Regions from separate parts of the Paenibacillus sp. 01T442 genome, predicted to be linked through region 1. Evidence: riboswitches for the same ligand, from Rfam matches in the RefSeq annotation. Region 1 holds a riboswitch; each other region holds the start of a gene.
What was found. A riboswitch is a leader RNA that binds a small molecule or an ion and turns the genes downstream of it on or off. The one in region 1 is predicted to bind thiamine pyrophosphate.

Region 1 (4,189 bases):
TGTTCGCCGCGAATTCTGCGGGCGAATTGTTGGCGGTGTATCGACCTGAGCAAGTGCAGGTCGAGGTGAAGTAGTAGCAGCTGAATGAAAAAAGGGTTGCGCGCGCATTGCACGCGCAACCCTTTTATTCTATAACATCACTTACGTATATAGGGCGTGGCCCGCTTTCTTAAACTCCTCTGACTTTTCATTCATTCCTTTTTCGATGGCTTGAGCTTCCTCAAGGCCCTGTTGTTTGGCAAAGTCTCGGATATCTTGGGAAATTCGCATGGAGCAGAATTTAGGACCGCACATCGAACAAAAATGAGCAACCTTGGCACCATCTGCTGGAAGTGTTTCATCATGGTACTCTATGGCTCTTTCTGGATCCAAAGATAAGTTGAATTGATCATGCCAACGGAATTCAAAACGTGCCTTGGATAACGCATTATCGCGATCCATGGCGCCTTTATGACCTTTGGCCAAATCAGCGGCATGAGCAGCAATTTTATAGGTGATAACCCCTTCGCGAACGTCATTTTTATTGGGCAAACCCAAATGTTCTTTGGGAGTTACATAGCACAACATGGCAGTACCAAACCAGCCTATCATCGCTGCTCCAATGGCCGAAGTGATATGGTCATAGCCCGGAGCAATATCCGTTGTAAGCGGTCCTAATGTGTAAAAAGGAGCCTCATCACAGATTTCAAGTTGTTTATCCATATTTTCTTTGATTAAATGCATGGGCACGTGACCAGGACCTTCTACCATGACTTGTACATCATGTTTCCAGGCGATTTTGGTGAGTTCGCCTAGTGTTTCTAGTTCTGCAAACTGGGCCTCATCATTGGCATCTGCAATGGAGCCTGGGCGTAAACCATCGCCTAAAGAAAAGGATACATCATAGGTTTTCATGATTTCACAGATCTCTTCAAAATGTGTATACAGGAAGTTTTCCTGATGGTGGGCGAGACACCAGGCTGCCATAATGGATCCGCCTCGTGAAACAATACCTGTCACTCGTTTGGCCGTAAGAGGAACATAACGCAGCAGAACACCAGCATGAATCGTAAAGTAATCGACACCTTGCTCAGCTTGTTCAATAAGCGTGTCACGGTACACTTCCCACGTCAAATCTTCTGCTTTTCCATTGACTTTCTCTAGTGCTTGATAAATTGGCACGGTACCAATAGGAACAGGGGAATTACGAATAATCCATTCTCGGGTGGTATGAATGTTTTTACCCGTTGAGAGATCCATAATATTATCAGCGCCCCACCGAGTAGCCCATCTCATTTTTTCCACTTCTTCTTCAATGGAGGACGATACAGCAGAATTTCCAATATTCGCATTGATTTTTACGAGAAAGTTACGTCCAATAATCATAGGCTCACTTTCAGGGTGATTAATATTGGCGGGGATAATCGCTCTACCTCGAGCGACCTCGTCTTTCACAAATTCCGGAGATACATTTTCGCGAATCGCGATATATTCCATTTCGGACGTGATGATACCTTGACGTGCATAATGCATCTGGGTTACGTTACGACCTGTTTTCGCTCTCATCGGGTGACGATGTAAGCCTGGAAAAACTTCGGTAACGTTCTCTTCCTTGGTATATCCGTTATCTTCCGGTTTAATCGTTCTTCCTTCATATATTTCTACATCGCCGCGTTCTACAATCCAATTCAAACGATTAGGCGCAATACCTGCACGAATATCGGTTTGGATTTCCTCATCTGTATAAGCACCACTTGTGTCGTAGACACGCAAAGGGGCATTTTCCTGTTCGCCGTAAGCGCCCGTGGTAGGACTCAAAGTGATTTCACGCATAGGGACTCGGATGTCCTTTCGTGAGCCCTCGACATACACTTTTTTGCTTCCCGGAAAAGAGGAGATTGAAGAAGAGTCGGTTTCTTTACTTGTTTCCATTGACATTTACATGCCTCCTATAATTGATTTGATCAAGCGGAGGATTCATGCTGCGAAAAAAAGACCGCATCTCTAATAGAGGCGGTCTCCTGGTATACAAAGAGATCTTGTGTTCCTCCGCTGGCATTATCCAGATCAGGTTTAACGGTCGATAGTTATAACTATCCTCTCAGCCTGGTCTCACCAAGCTCCCGTGATTATGCACTTAGGTATTTAATCTACACTTTATTTCTAACTATTGCAATCGTTATTTTATAAAAAATAGCCKATCAGGATCATCCCTGAGGGCTATGTTCGACTTTGCCGATGTTCGTGTGTCACGAGAATTACTACGTAATCTCTTCAATACAATTGCCGCATACAAGCTTCCCTTTGAAATAGGTCATGTCCTCGAAATTCCCACAGAACACGCACGCAGGCATATACTTCTTGAGCGTAATACGCTCAGGGTCCACATAGACTTCGATGGCGTCACCGATCTCAATATGGAGTGTCCGACGCAACTCAATAGGTAAAACAATCCGTCCCAATTCGTCAACTTTTCTTACAATTCCCGTCGATTTCATACAATTACCTCCTTTTTTCATGAACGAAGGAACTACTTCTCGTAGTTACAAAGACTCATATTGTGTATATAGACTATTCCACATATGCACTCAAATTCCTTTTATTTACTGGCTGTGATTTTCATGTAGTTGCCCATATCAATACTGCTGAAAGAAAGCGAAAAAAATGTAAACTTACTTCAATAGAAACGTCAACTTTGACCGAGACAATCTTGGTATAGTTAGGAAAAATAAGAAGAAAACAGAATCGCATGCTCAAGCGAAGGTGGAGGTTATTCATTGATTTGGAATCGATTAGGCGTACTGACGGATGAAGTATCTCCGGATTTCGAGAAAGCGTTGAATTGGGCTGCAGAGCAGGGTTTGCAACATGTTGAAGTAAGAGTTGTGAATGGCATGAATGTATCCGTGTTGGCTGACGATCAGATCGTTGGCATCCGCAAAATGGTTGAAGAGCGTGGACTGTATGTCTCCGCCATTGCATCTCCTTTGTTTAAATGCGCGTTGGATCCGAAGCGAATGGTTGAATCGGGGGACACGTTTGGGCAGAAGGAGGAAAGTGTAGAGGAGCATTTTAAGAAACTGGATAGAGTGATCGAAATCGCAAAACTGCTGGGGACAACGCGCATCCGTATTTTCTCGTTTTGGCGAGAGTTGGAGCCGGAGCAGCATCGTGATGAGATTGTTCATCATTTAAAAAGGGCAGGCGACATTGCAGCACGCGAAGGCGTGATCCTGCTCCTAGAGAATGAGCCTTCCTGTAACGGAGGCTTTGCTGAGGAAGTGGCGGCACTTGTGTCTGCCATCGATTCTCCAGCTGTTCGGGGCCTTTGGGATCCAGGCAATGAAGCGTATGGCGCCAGAGAGGCATTCCCAAGCGGGTACCAGTACATGAAAAATGCATTGGCCCATGTCCATTTGAAGGATGCTTACATTCGTCAAGATGGAACACCGAAATGTGTGCCTCTTGGTTCTGGGAATGTGGATATAACAGCTCAAATTAAGGCGCTTGAAGCGGATGGGTATACGGGGTTGTATACGATTGAAACGCATTTTGTTCCAGAAGGCGGAACCCAGCTGACAGGTACGCGAATGACGCTGGATGCGCTTCGAGCTCTGCTTGAGGAGGTGTAGGGTTGGCTAACTGGAGGTTCGGCATTATCGGCTGTGGATCGGTAGCTGATTTTCATATCGAGGCTATTCGTCAAATCGAAGAGGCAAGCCTAGTCGTGGTATCTAGTCGAGCGGAAGCGAAGGCGAAAGCGGTAGCTGAGCGAGAAGGCTGCACCTGGACGACGAACTACCGTGAGCTCTTGACCAGGTCTGATGTGGATATCGTCTGTGTCACAACTTCAAGCGGCAGTCACGCTGCCATCGGTTTGGAGGTCGTGAGTGCGGGCAAGCATCTGATTATCGAGAAGCCTATCAGCATGAATGTGAACGATGCGGAACGGCTTGTGCAAGCGGCCAAAGCGAATAATGTTACACTCTCTGTCATCTCACAGCGGCGATTTGAAGCACAGAATCAAGCTATTAAACGGGTTTTGGATGAAGGTGATCTCGGTAAGCTTCTGCTGGTTGAGGTGTCACTCCCCTTTCATCGATCCCAGTCTTATTATGATAGCGCGAAATGGCGTGGAACGATTGCCGAAGATGGAGGAGCTCTGATGAACCAAGGGATTCATTGCTTGGATCTGCTGCTGTGGTTCGCT
Region 2 (4,189 bases), on a different contig from region 1:
ATAGAACAACGCGACAGGCCGCGTGGTCAAGCTGAACAGCAAGCCGACGGAAGCAACCTGGATGCCGCGCAAACCAAGATGGATCCCGCGGTAGAAGCTTTCCTCGGTAATTCTAATGATCCCAAGATGAAACCATTCGGTCTCCCCGATACCGAACATCATCATGCCCGCTGTGGAGGACACGAAAATCAGCAGAAATGGTGACGCATAGAGCAGCAGTCTCTTCGTAGGATGTCCGGATAATAGCGCCAGCGGAAGCAACGCGCCTAACGTCAGGAACAGCATCATATTGAGATTATGAGTGAAGACGACAACGATGAATAGCAGAATCGATAAGACAAGCTTCACACCCGGATTTACCCGATGCAGCCATGTTTCGCGAAAGGGGAACGTTATTTGCATAGCAGCGGCTCTCCTCCCGGGACAGCATAAATAATGGATGCGTGCTCGACTTCCGTCACGCGCCCGGCCTCGACCTGCCAGACGCGCGTTGCCCAGCGCTTGACGATCTCGTGATCGTGTGTCACCATCACGATCACGGTCCCGCTGGCGCGCAGCCGCTCCAGCCCCTCGAGCATGCGCAGCGTGCCGCGCGCATCGAGCCCGAAGGTGGGCTCATCTAGCAGCAGGATGCGTGGCCCGCGAACCATCGCGGACGCCACGCTAAGCCTGCGCTTCTGGCCCAGCGAGAGCTGGAACGGGTGCCGCTCGCGCAGCGCGAGCAGGTCGTATTCCCGGAGCAGCAGCTCAGCCGCTGCCCATTGCTCGTTCCTCGGCTGACCCTCTGGCAAGCCATAGGTCAGCTCTTCCTCCACGGAGTTCGTGACGAACTGGAACTCCGGGTTCTGGAACACAAAGCCGACTTGCTCCGCAAGGTGCTCGACTTTGTTGCCCTTCACGCCCGCGATCACACAGCTTCCGCGGGTTGGGACGAGCCGCATGATCGCGAGGAGGAGCGAGCTTTTGCCTGCACCGTTGGCACCGATAACGGTGATCCATTCCCCTGGATAAACGCTAAAGTTATCCACAGAGGTCCTGATCTGTCCTCCGCGAACACCGACGAAATCCTGGAAGACCATAACGGGTGCTAACGGCACCACACTAGTGGGATGCCCATTCCATAGGTCGTCTCCCCTCACCGCTGCCTGCGGATTCTCCTTGGCATAGTCCTCCCACACCTCAGGATACCAAATGCCATATTCCCTCATTTGCTCTTTGTAAGCTTCAAACATGGCAAGCGGCGGTCCATCGGCCAATACCTTGCCTTCTGGAGTTAAGATGATCAACCGATCGAGCAAATCCAGCATGCCGCTAATTTTGTGCTCGACAATAAGGAGAGTTTTGTCCCCGCTAATGGCTCGAATCGTGTCCCATACCTGCTTCGTACCCTCATCATCCAACAGCGCCGTCGGCTCATCGAGAAAGAGCACCTCTGGCTCAAGCGCCAGTACACTTGCGATCGCTAACCGCTGCTTCATCCCTTGGGACAGCGTACTAATCAACGTATGCGCATCAGGCACATGCACCCCGACCAAATCCAAGTAATACCGGATGCGCGCAGGCATATCTTCCCGCGGCACTTCCTGATTTTCCAACACGAACGCGATTTCTTCATCAATATAAGGCATACAGAACTGTGTATCTGGATCTTGAAACACATACCCCCACCGGCTAGGCCTGCGAATCTCATCCGCTTTGAGCGGCAGCTCAATCATGTCTGGCACAATTCCGCTCAACACCTGAAGCAGGGTCGATTTGCCACAGCCGCTAGGTCCCAGCAGCAGTACCTTCTCACCCCGCTCGATGGAAAAGGAAACCCCCTGAAAGATCAGGGGGGCGTCATCGCCGGGATATTTTAACCGTAGATTCGTAACGCTCATTCCTTCGCTCATCTCGTTACCCCAGTACGTCGTAATCTTTTTTGGAAACTGGACGAATCAGATTCAATACACCTGTGCGGGATAAAGCACCTGTCAAATAGTAGGCGAATACACCCGCGATCAAAGCGCTACCCAGTAACCGTAAACCAATGAATAATAGATAATTCCAGAATGCCAGCTGATCGATATAGCCATAGTACGTATCCACAAAAATGGACATGATCGCGGAAGCGAAAGATGCAAGAATCGTTACTCCCACATTAGTGCGACGATAGCGGAAAGCCGCGAACACCAGCTCTGCACCAAGCCCTTGCAGCAATCCAAAGACGAGCGTCGACACGCCCCAATGGCCGCCATACAAGGCCTCGATCGTTGCGGCTGCAACTTCAGCCAACAGGGCAACGCCTGGTTTGCGAATCACGAGGAACGCGAATGTCGCTGCCATGAACCACATGCCATAGCTCAACTGCTCTGCATGTAAGCCTAGCGGCTTCATAAGATCATAGATCGGTCCCCAAATCCGATAAATCACACCAAACACGGCTGAAATAACAATCGTGATCAAAATATCTGTCAGCTTCAACCCTTTTTTACTTGCTTCCTTTTGCTCCATCTTCTTCTCGACTCCTTTTTCCCCATTCATATTTGTCAATGAGATAAGCGAACACGCCAACCTTGGATACATGGTCTTTTTTGCCCCTTAAGGACAAAAAAAGCCCACCGGAATACCGGCAGGCTTGAACATTTGTGCATAAAAAAGCACATCAGGTCTCTACGCTGGCATTATCCAGATCAGATTAACGGTCAGTGGCATAGGGCCACTATCTCAGCCTGACTTCATCAAGCACCCGTGTTGCTATTCATTTGGCTTAACTGTAGCGGATTATCTGCTCTTTGGCAATCCTTTTTTTCCCAAAGAAACGGAGAAACTTCCCCATGCTCGTCTGCACTGGTAACATGCCAAAATCAGGATAACATTAGAAGTTGACTTCCACCCCTTAGAAAAACTACAATTTGTAGTGTCCTCTTATTTTTCAACAAAGAAACTTATTCAGGGTGGATGATTCCACGATGCAGAAAGGGATTGAAATTGATGACCATATTGTTCTATATCGGACTAGCTCTATTCATTGCAGCTATCATTGGTTATGTACTCGCAGCAAGAATAAACAAAGACAACACCTCGCGGTTGAAAAAGGCTGAAAAGCAAGCCCTAAAAAAGAAACATAAAACATGGCTCCTTCTCTCACATGCCCTGCTCATCATCGCTCTCGGCAGCGTCGGTACTTCACTCATTCAAAGCTCCGCAGGCAAGTACAGCTTAGATAAGCTTAATTTCCATGCCAACATTCAGGTCACAACAGATAAGGATTACGGACGCGATCATAAAGATGGCACCTTGATGTACGAGATGAAAATCCCTACTTCAGGTACGCATAGCCCACATGATTTGAAATTCGGATTCTATAAGGAAAGACCTGGTTACGAGATGCTTGTCCACAACTTGGAGCATGGCGATATCATCATCCATTACCATCCCGATGCACCGAAGGAGCTGCTCGATCGACTTGACTACTTGACCCACTTCAAGACGGCTGGTGCTGGTGTGCTAGCAGTTCCCAATGTCGATGTGCCAGCCGATCAAGAGGTCGTGGTTACGGCTTGGACGAAAACAATGTCACTCGCCAAATTCGATGAAGCTAGTGTTGGAACGTTCATTCACGACTATATCAACAAAGGTCCTGAGCAAATTCCTGCTAACGTGCGGCTCGGCGGCGGAACGATGTAATTACTTGCGAATTACTTGCGAATTATTTCCGAATTATTTCCGAATCGTTTCACGATCTGAAACTAGTTTGGTTGGTACTAAACCTGTCATTCTTCGGAATACACGATAGAAATAAGACGGATCGTTATAGCCAATAAACTCGGCAATTTCGGTGACGGTCAGGGCGGAATGACGCAGCATGTAGACGGCTGTTTTGATTCGCGTGACGTGAACGAATTCACTGATCGTTTGACCCGTGACTTGGCGAAAAAGCGAAGCTGCATAATTCGGCGAGCGGCTGATACAGCTGCCTAACTCGTCCTTGGTGACATGCTCGCGGTAATGATTCTGGATATAGCCCTTCATTTGCTCCACGAGAAGTGCGGTTGTCGAGGTTGTGGCAGCCTGATCCGACTCCCGTTGGAGAAACACAAACAGCTCTTGCAGATGCGCTTCACATAGCGCCATGTAATAGGGCTGTTTGTCTTGCCAGCCGCGATGGATCAAACGCAGCCGATCTGCGATGATGTCGAATTTGCCG
Region 3 (4,189 bases), on a different contig from region 1:
GTGTACGCCAAGTGCTTGCAAACGTTTGGCTAATAACACATCATCCGATGTATAAGGAAGTACGATAAATCCTTCCTCCAGCAGCATTTCCGACGCTTTCAGCGTTTCCACAGGATCGGGCAGCAGCGTCATTTCATCCCCAATAACTTCGACTTTGATCATGTCGCACAGGCCAGAAGCCTTAGCTAAACGTGCGATGCGGACGGCTTCTTCGGCTGTTTTGGCACCGGCTGTATTCGGCAGCAACGTGAAATTCGACGTGTCCAACATGGACAAGAAATTCGGCTGACTCGCCTCAAAAATGTTCATCCGACGAACGGCAAACGTCAGAATTTGGGACTCACTAATATCCACCGCTTGTTTTTGAATCTGAAAATCAGGAAACTTCCCCGTACCTAGCAACAGACGTGAACGAAACTCATATGGACCGATTTTTAACATATCTTTATCCTCCTCCAACGAAATGAACGATCTCAATTTTGTGACCTTCCGCAAGCTCAGCACCAGCGTGATCCTCTTTATGTAAAATGGCTGCGTTATGCTCAACCACGAGCATTTTGTCGCTTAGGTCGAAATGCGCAAGCAGCTCCACAACGGTCCTAATCGTATCGGGTACGTCAACCTGCTGACCATTAATGTGCAGTTTCAATGCTTATCAATTCCTTTCCTGTAGCTGAAAATATGTCTTGACCCTGCTGACTCACTCGCGTGGTCTTTGGCGAAAAATCCGGGCTGAAGGCATCCAGCCAAGGGGCTATCGCACTATTCCCTTGGTCTCCTCCGCCATCTCCGCCCAAAATCCAATCCGCCATCACCCTCCCGGTGATCGGGCTCAGCAGAATCCCGTTGCGGTAATGACCGCACGCTGTATACAAGCCCTCCACCGTCGGTACTTTGCCGATGTAGGGCAGCCCGTCGGCTGTCTGCGGGCGCAGCCCCGACCAAGCCTTCTCCCACTCTGCATCGCCGAGGGCGGGCATCAGCCCCCTCGCGCGATCCATCAGCTCGGCTAAGCCCGAGAGCGATACCTTGCGGTCATAGCTGTGCGGCACGACCGTCGCGCCGACCACCAGCCGTCCGCCGGCTTTCGGAACGATATAGCACCCTGGCGAGAACAGGGTTTTCTTCAGGAGCGGCTTCGGCGTCCTAACGGAGAAGCACTCGCCTTTCACGGGATACATCGGCAAGTCGATGCCGATGCCCGCTAGCAGCTGACCGCTCCACGTGCCTGCGGCGACGACCACGTGGTCGCTGTAGAGCGGACCAGCGGCCGTCAGCACMCCGATGACGCGCTCCTGCGCGGTCAGCAGCCCTTGCACCTGGGCGAACGGTTGCACCTTCGCCCCAAGCACCTGCGCCGCCTGCGCGAATGCCGCCGCCAGCAACGGAGCATCGACCTGCCCATCTTCGGGCAGGTACAGGGCTCCGCGCGTGGCTGCGCTCAGCGCGGGCTCTATAGCCGTGGCTTCAGCTGCGCTGAGCCACTGGGCTTTCTCGCCCGCGGCGCGCTGGAGCTTCTCCCGCGCGCGCAGCTCCTCCTCTTGAACGTCGCTGAGCGCGACGTTCAGCAAGCCCTCACGGACGAGACCGATGTCGATGCCCGTGAGTTCTCGAAGTTCCCCGCTCAGCTCGGGGAACATGGCACGGCTTTGGCGCGCCCATTGGAACAGGGCGCCGGTGTTTTCCATCTCGGACTGCGCACCGAGCATGCCTGCTGCCGCAGCAGAAGCTTCGGTGCTGAGTTGGCTGCGCTCTAGCAGTGTGACGAACTGCCCTCTTTTAGCCAAGTAATATGCGATGGATGTACCGATAACACCACCGCCAACGATGATGACATGGGATCTTGCTGCTGACATTTCGCTCACCTCTATTTAATGAAGCTCATCATGATAGGCCAGAACGGCTCCAAGGGGATCCGCTGCTTCCCATATTCCGCTCATCACCGCGATGCCGGATGCTCCTGCATCCAGAACGGACTTTACCCTTGCAGGTGTCATCCCGCCTATCGCAATCACCGGAATATTAACGTGATGAACTAATTGTCTTAACTGCTCCAAGCCCCTAGGCGGCACGCCCTGCTTAGAGTTGGTCGCAAAAATATGACCGAACATAAGATAATCAGCCCCTTCTTTTTCACGCCACATCGCCTCGTCTGCCTGATGCACAGAGACTCCGATGCGCTGTATCCCACGGCAAAACTCATCCTGAATAACAAGCGATGGCGTCGAGCCTGGAAGCTGAAGCCCCCCTGTTTGCAAGGCTAGAGCGATAGAGGGAAACCCGTTGACGTACAGTCTTTTGGCAGGAACCCCTTGCTCCAATAAGTACTGAACGCCGATAAACACTTCGTCCAAGGACTTCGTTTTCTCGCGAATATGAATCGCTGTGACATACGGGTGAATCTGCGCCGCAATCTTGGCGATCTCGGACCATGTATGCTTCCCGCCCGATATGACATGCAACTCTTTCTCCGACACCTACGGCCCACTTCCTCTCCACCAAACACCACTTGTCTTTACAGCACTATTCATCCCGACTTAGTAAGTAACACAAAAAAACCACTTTCCTCAGGAAAGTGGTTGTAGGCTGCCTCATCATAAACAGATATAAAATCGGCTCCAAAGCTCGTTCCACTTTCKTCCGCTGGCATAAACCAGATCAGGTTCAAAGGGTTCAGTCTACACTGTCTCAGCCTCTCGGCGCCCCTAGGGATTCATTCGTATGCAATTACTAAACATCATAGCATGACAGCCAACTCTTGGAAATAACAATTTTCCATTCATCTTACAGTCGACCTAGTCTTTCTCAGCTTGCTGAGAATTACGTCTCCTTATTGAAACCATTTCCAAAACTTCCCGTATAGAATATCAGTAAATCTTATATTAAGGGGTGTTTGCCATGGAACCATTTGTACTGCCAGAACCCGATCGACGAAGACCCTCTTCCCTTCCGCCAGGTTTGATGACCAAAATTGTTATCGGCCTTGTTATCGTTCTCGTCCTTATTTTTGGATCGTCCACCTTCTACACGGTACAGGAGCATGAGAAGGCGGCTATTTTAACATTAGGCAAATATACGACAGAGAAGGAAGCTGGGCTTCACTTTAAACTCCCTTTTCCTATTCAACAGGTGATTGTACTTCCTGCCAAAAAGACGCAACGGATCCAAATCGGCTTCCGTGAAGTAGGTGGCAAAATCACTCCCGTAGAAGAAGAAGCGATGATGATCACGGGGGATGAAAATATTTTATCCGCTGATGCCGTGGTGGAATGGAATATCAGTGACATGCGGAACTACTTGTACAATATTGATAATGCAGAACTATTCCTACGTAACTCGGCGAGTGCAGCGATTCGTTCCGTTATCGGCGCTACGGCGCTAGACTTTGCCATTACAGAAGGAAAAACCGAGGTCCAAGGCAAGGTCAAAGAACGATTGATTGAGATGCAGACGAAGTATCAAACGGGTATTCATATTGTCGATTTGAAATTCCAAGATATCGAGCCGCCAGCTGGCGATGTACAGAATGCTTTTAAAGATGTAACCAATGCGCGTGAAGAGAAAAATACGAAGATTAACGTGGCGACGAAATACGAAAATGATATCCTTCCAAGGGAGCGCGGTAACGCTCAAGCACTGCTTGAGAATGCAGAAGCTCAGAAGAAATCACGGATTTTGAATGCGCAGGGGGATGTGGCGAAGTTCAATGCCCTGTATGCGGAGTATGCCAATAATAAATCAGTAACAGAGAGCAGACTTATCATCGAGACGTTAGAAAAAATATTGCCGAATGCCAAAATTTTCATCAGCGACAGCACGGGCGAAACGGTCAAATATTTACCAATTAATGAGCTGTTGCGCACACCTGCTGCTGCAACTGGTACGACTGGAGGGACTGCGAAATGACCTTACAAAGCAAATGGATTATGAGATCCATCCTTGGTATCGTTGTCGTCATTTTGTTCCTGATTTCCATCTTTATTGTCAAAGAAGGCCAATACCGCGTCGTTCTCAAATTCGGAGAAGCCGTTCGTATCCAAACAGAACCTGGTATTCATTTTAAAATTCCATTCATTGAATCGGTTCGTACGCTTCCCAAATATCAGATGGTGTATGATAGCAAGCCTACTTCCATTTTGACCAAAGATAAAAAGCCGATCGAAGTTGATAACTATACGGTATGGCGCAT

Region 2: another riboswitch for thiamine pyrophosphate. It lies ahead of AC1DLM_RS03975 (ECF transporter S component); the one in region 1 lies ahead of thiC (phosphomethylpyrimidine synthase ThiC).
Region 3: another riboswitch for thiamine pyrophosphate. It lies ahead of AC1DLM_RS06810 (thiamine phosphate synthase); the one in region 1 lies ahead of thiC (phosphomethylpyrimidine synthase ThiC).

What each region holds. Positions count from the first base shown of each region.
Region 1 is NZ_JBFTPF010000016.1:67,480-71,668, reverse strand. Features, by position in the region: gene AC1DLM_RS15750 (beta-galactosidase) at 1-74, shown strand, start outside; gene thiC (phosphomethylpyrimidine synthase ThiC) at 142-1,911, opposite strand; TPP riboswitch at 2,007-2,116, opposite strand; gene AC1DLM_RS15740 (AbrB/MazE/SpoVT family DNA-binding domain-containing protein) at 2,241-2,477, opposite strand; gene AC1DLM_RS15735 (sugar phosphate isomerase/epimerase family protein) at 2,757-3,611, shown strand; gene AC1DLM_RS15730 (Gfo/Idh/MocA family protein) at 3,614-4,189, shown strand, end outside.
Region 2 is NZ_JBFTPF010000002.1:248,243-252,431, forward strand. Features, by position in the region: gene AC1DLM_RS03965 (energy-coupling factor transporter transmembrane component T family protein) at 1-402, opposite strand, end outside; gene AC1DLM_RS03970 (ABC transporter ATP-binding protein) at 393-1,892, opposite strand; gene AC1DLM_RS03975 (ECF transporter S component) at 1,897-2,493, opposite strand; TPP riboswitch at 2,633-2,742, opposite strand; gene AC1DLM_RS03980 (DUF3105 domain-containing protein) at 2,974-3,669, shown strand; gene AC1DLM_RS03985 (AraC family transcriptional regulator) at 3,703-4,189, opposite strand, start outside.
Region 3 is NZ_JBFTPF010000005.1:55,839-60,027, reverse strand. Features, by position in the region: gene AC1DLM_RS06825 (thiazole synthase) at 1-441, opposite strand, end outside; gene thiS (sulfur carrier protein ThiS) at 446-649, opposite strand; gene thiO (glycine oxidase ThiO) at 633-1,856, opposite strand; gene AC1DLM_RS06810 (thiamine phosphate synthase) at 1,872-2,477, opposite strand; TPP riboswitch at 2,619-2,717, opposite strand; gene hflK (FtsH protease activity modulator HflK) at 2,899-3,906, shown strand; gene hflC (protease modulator HflC) at 3,903-4,189, shown strand, end outside.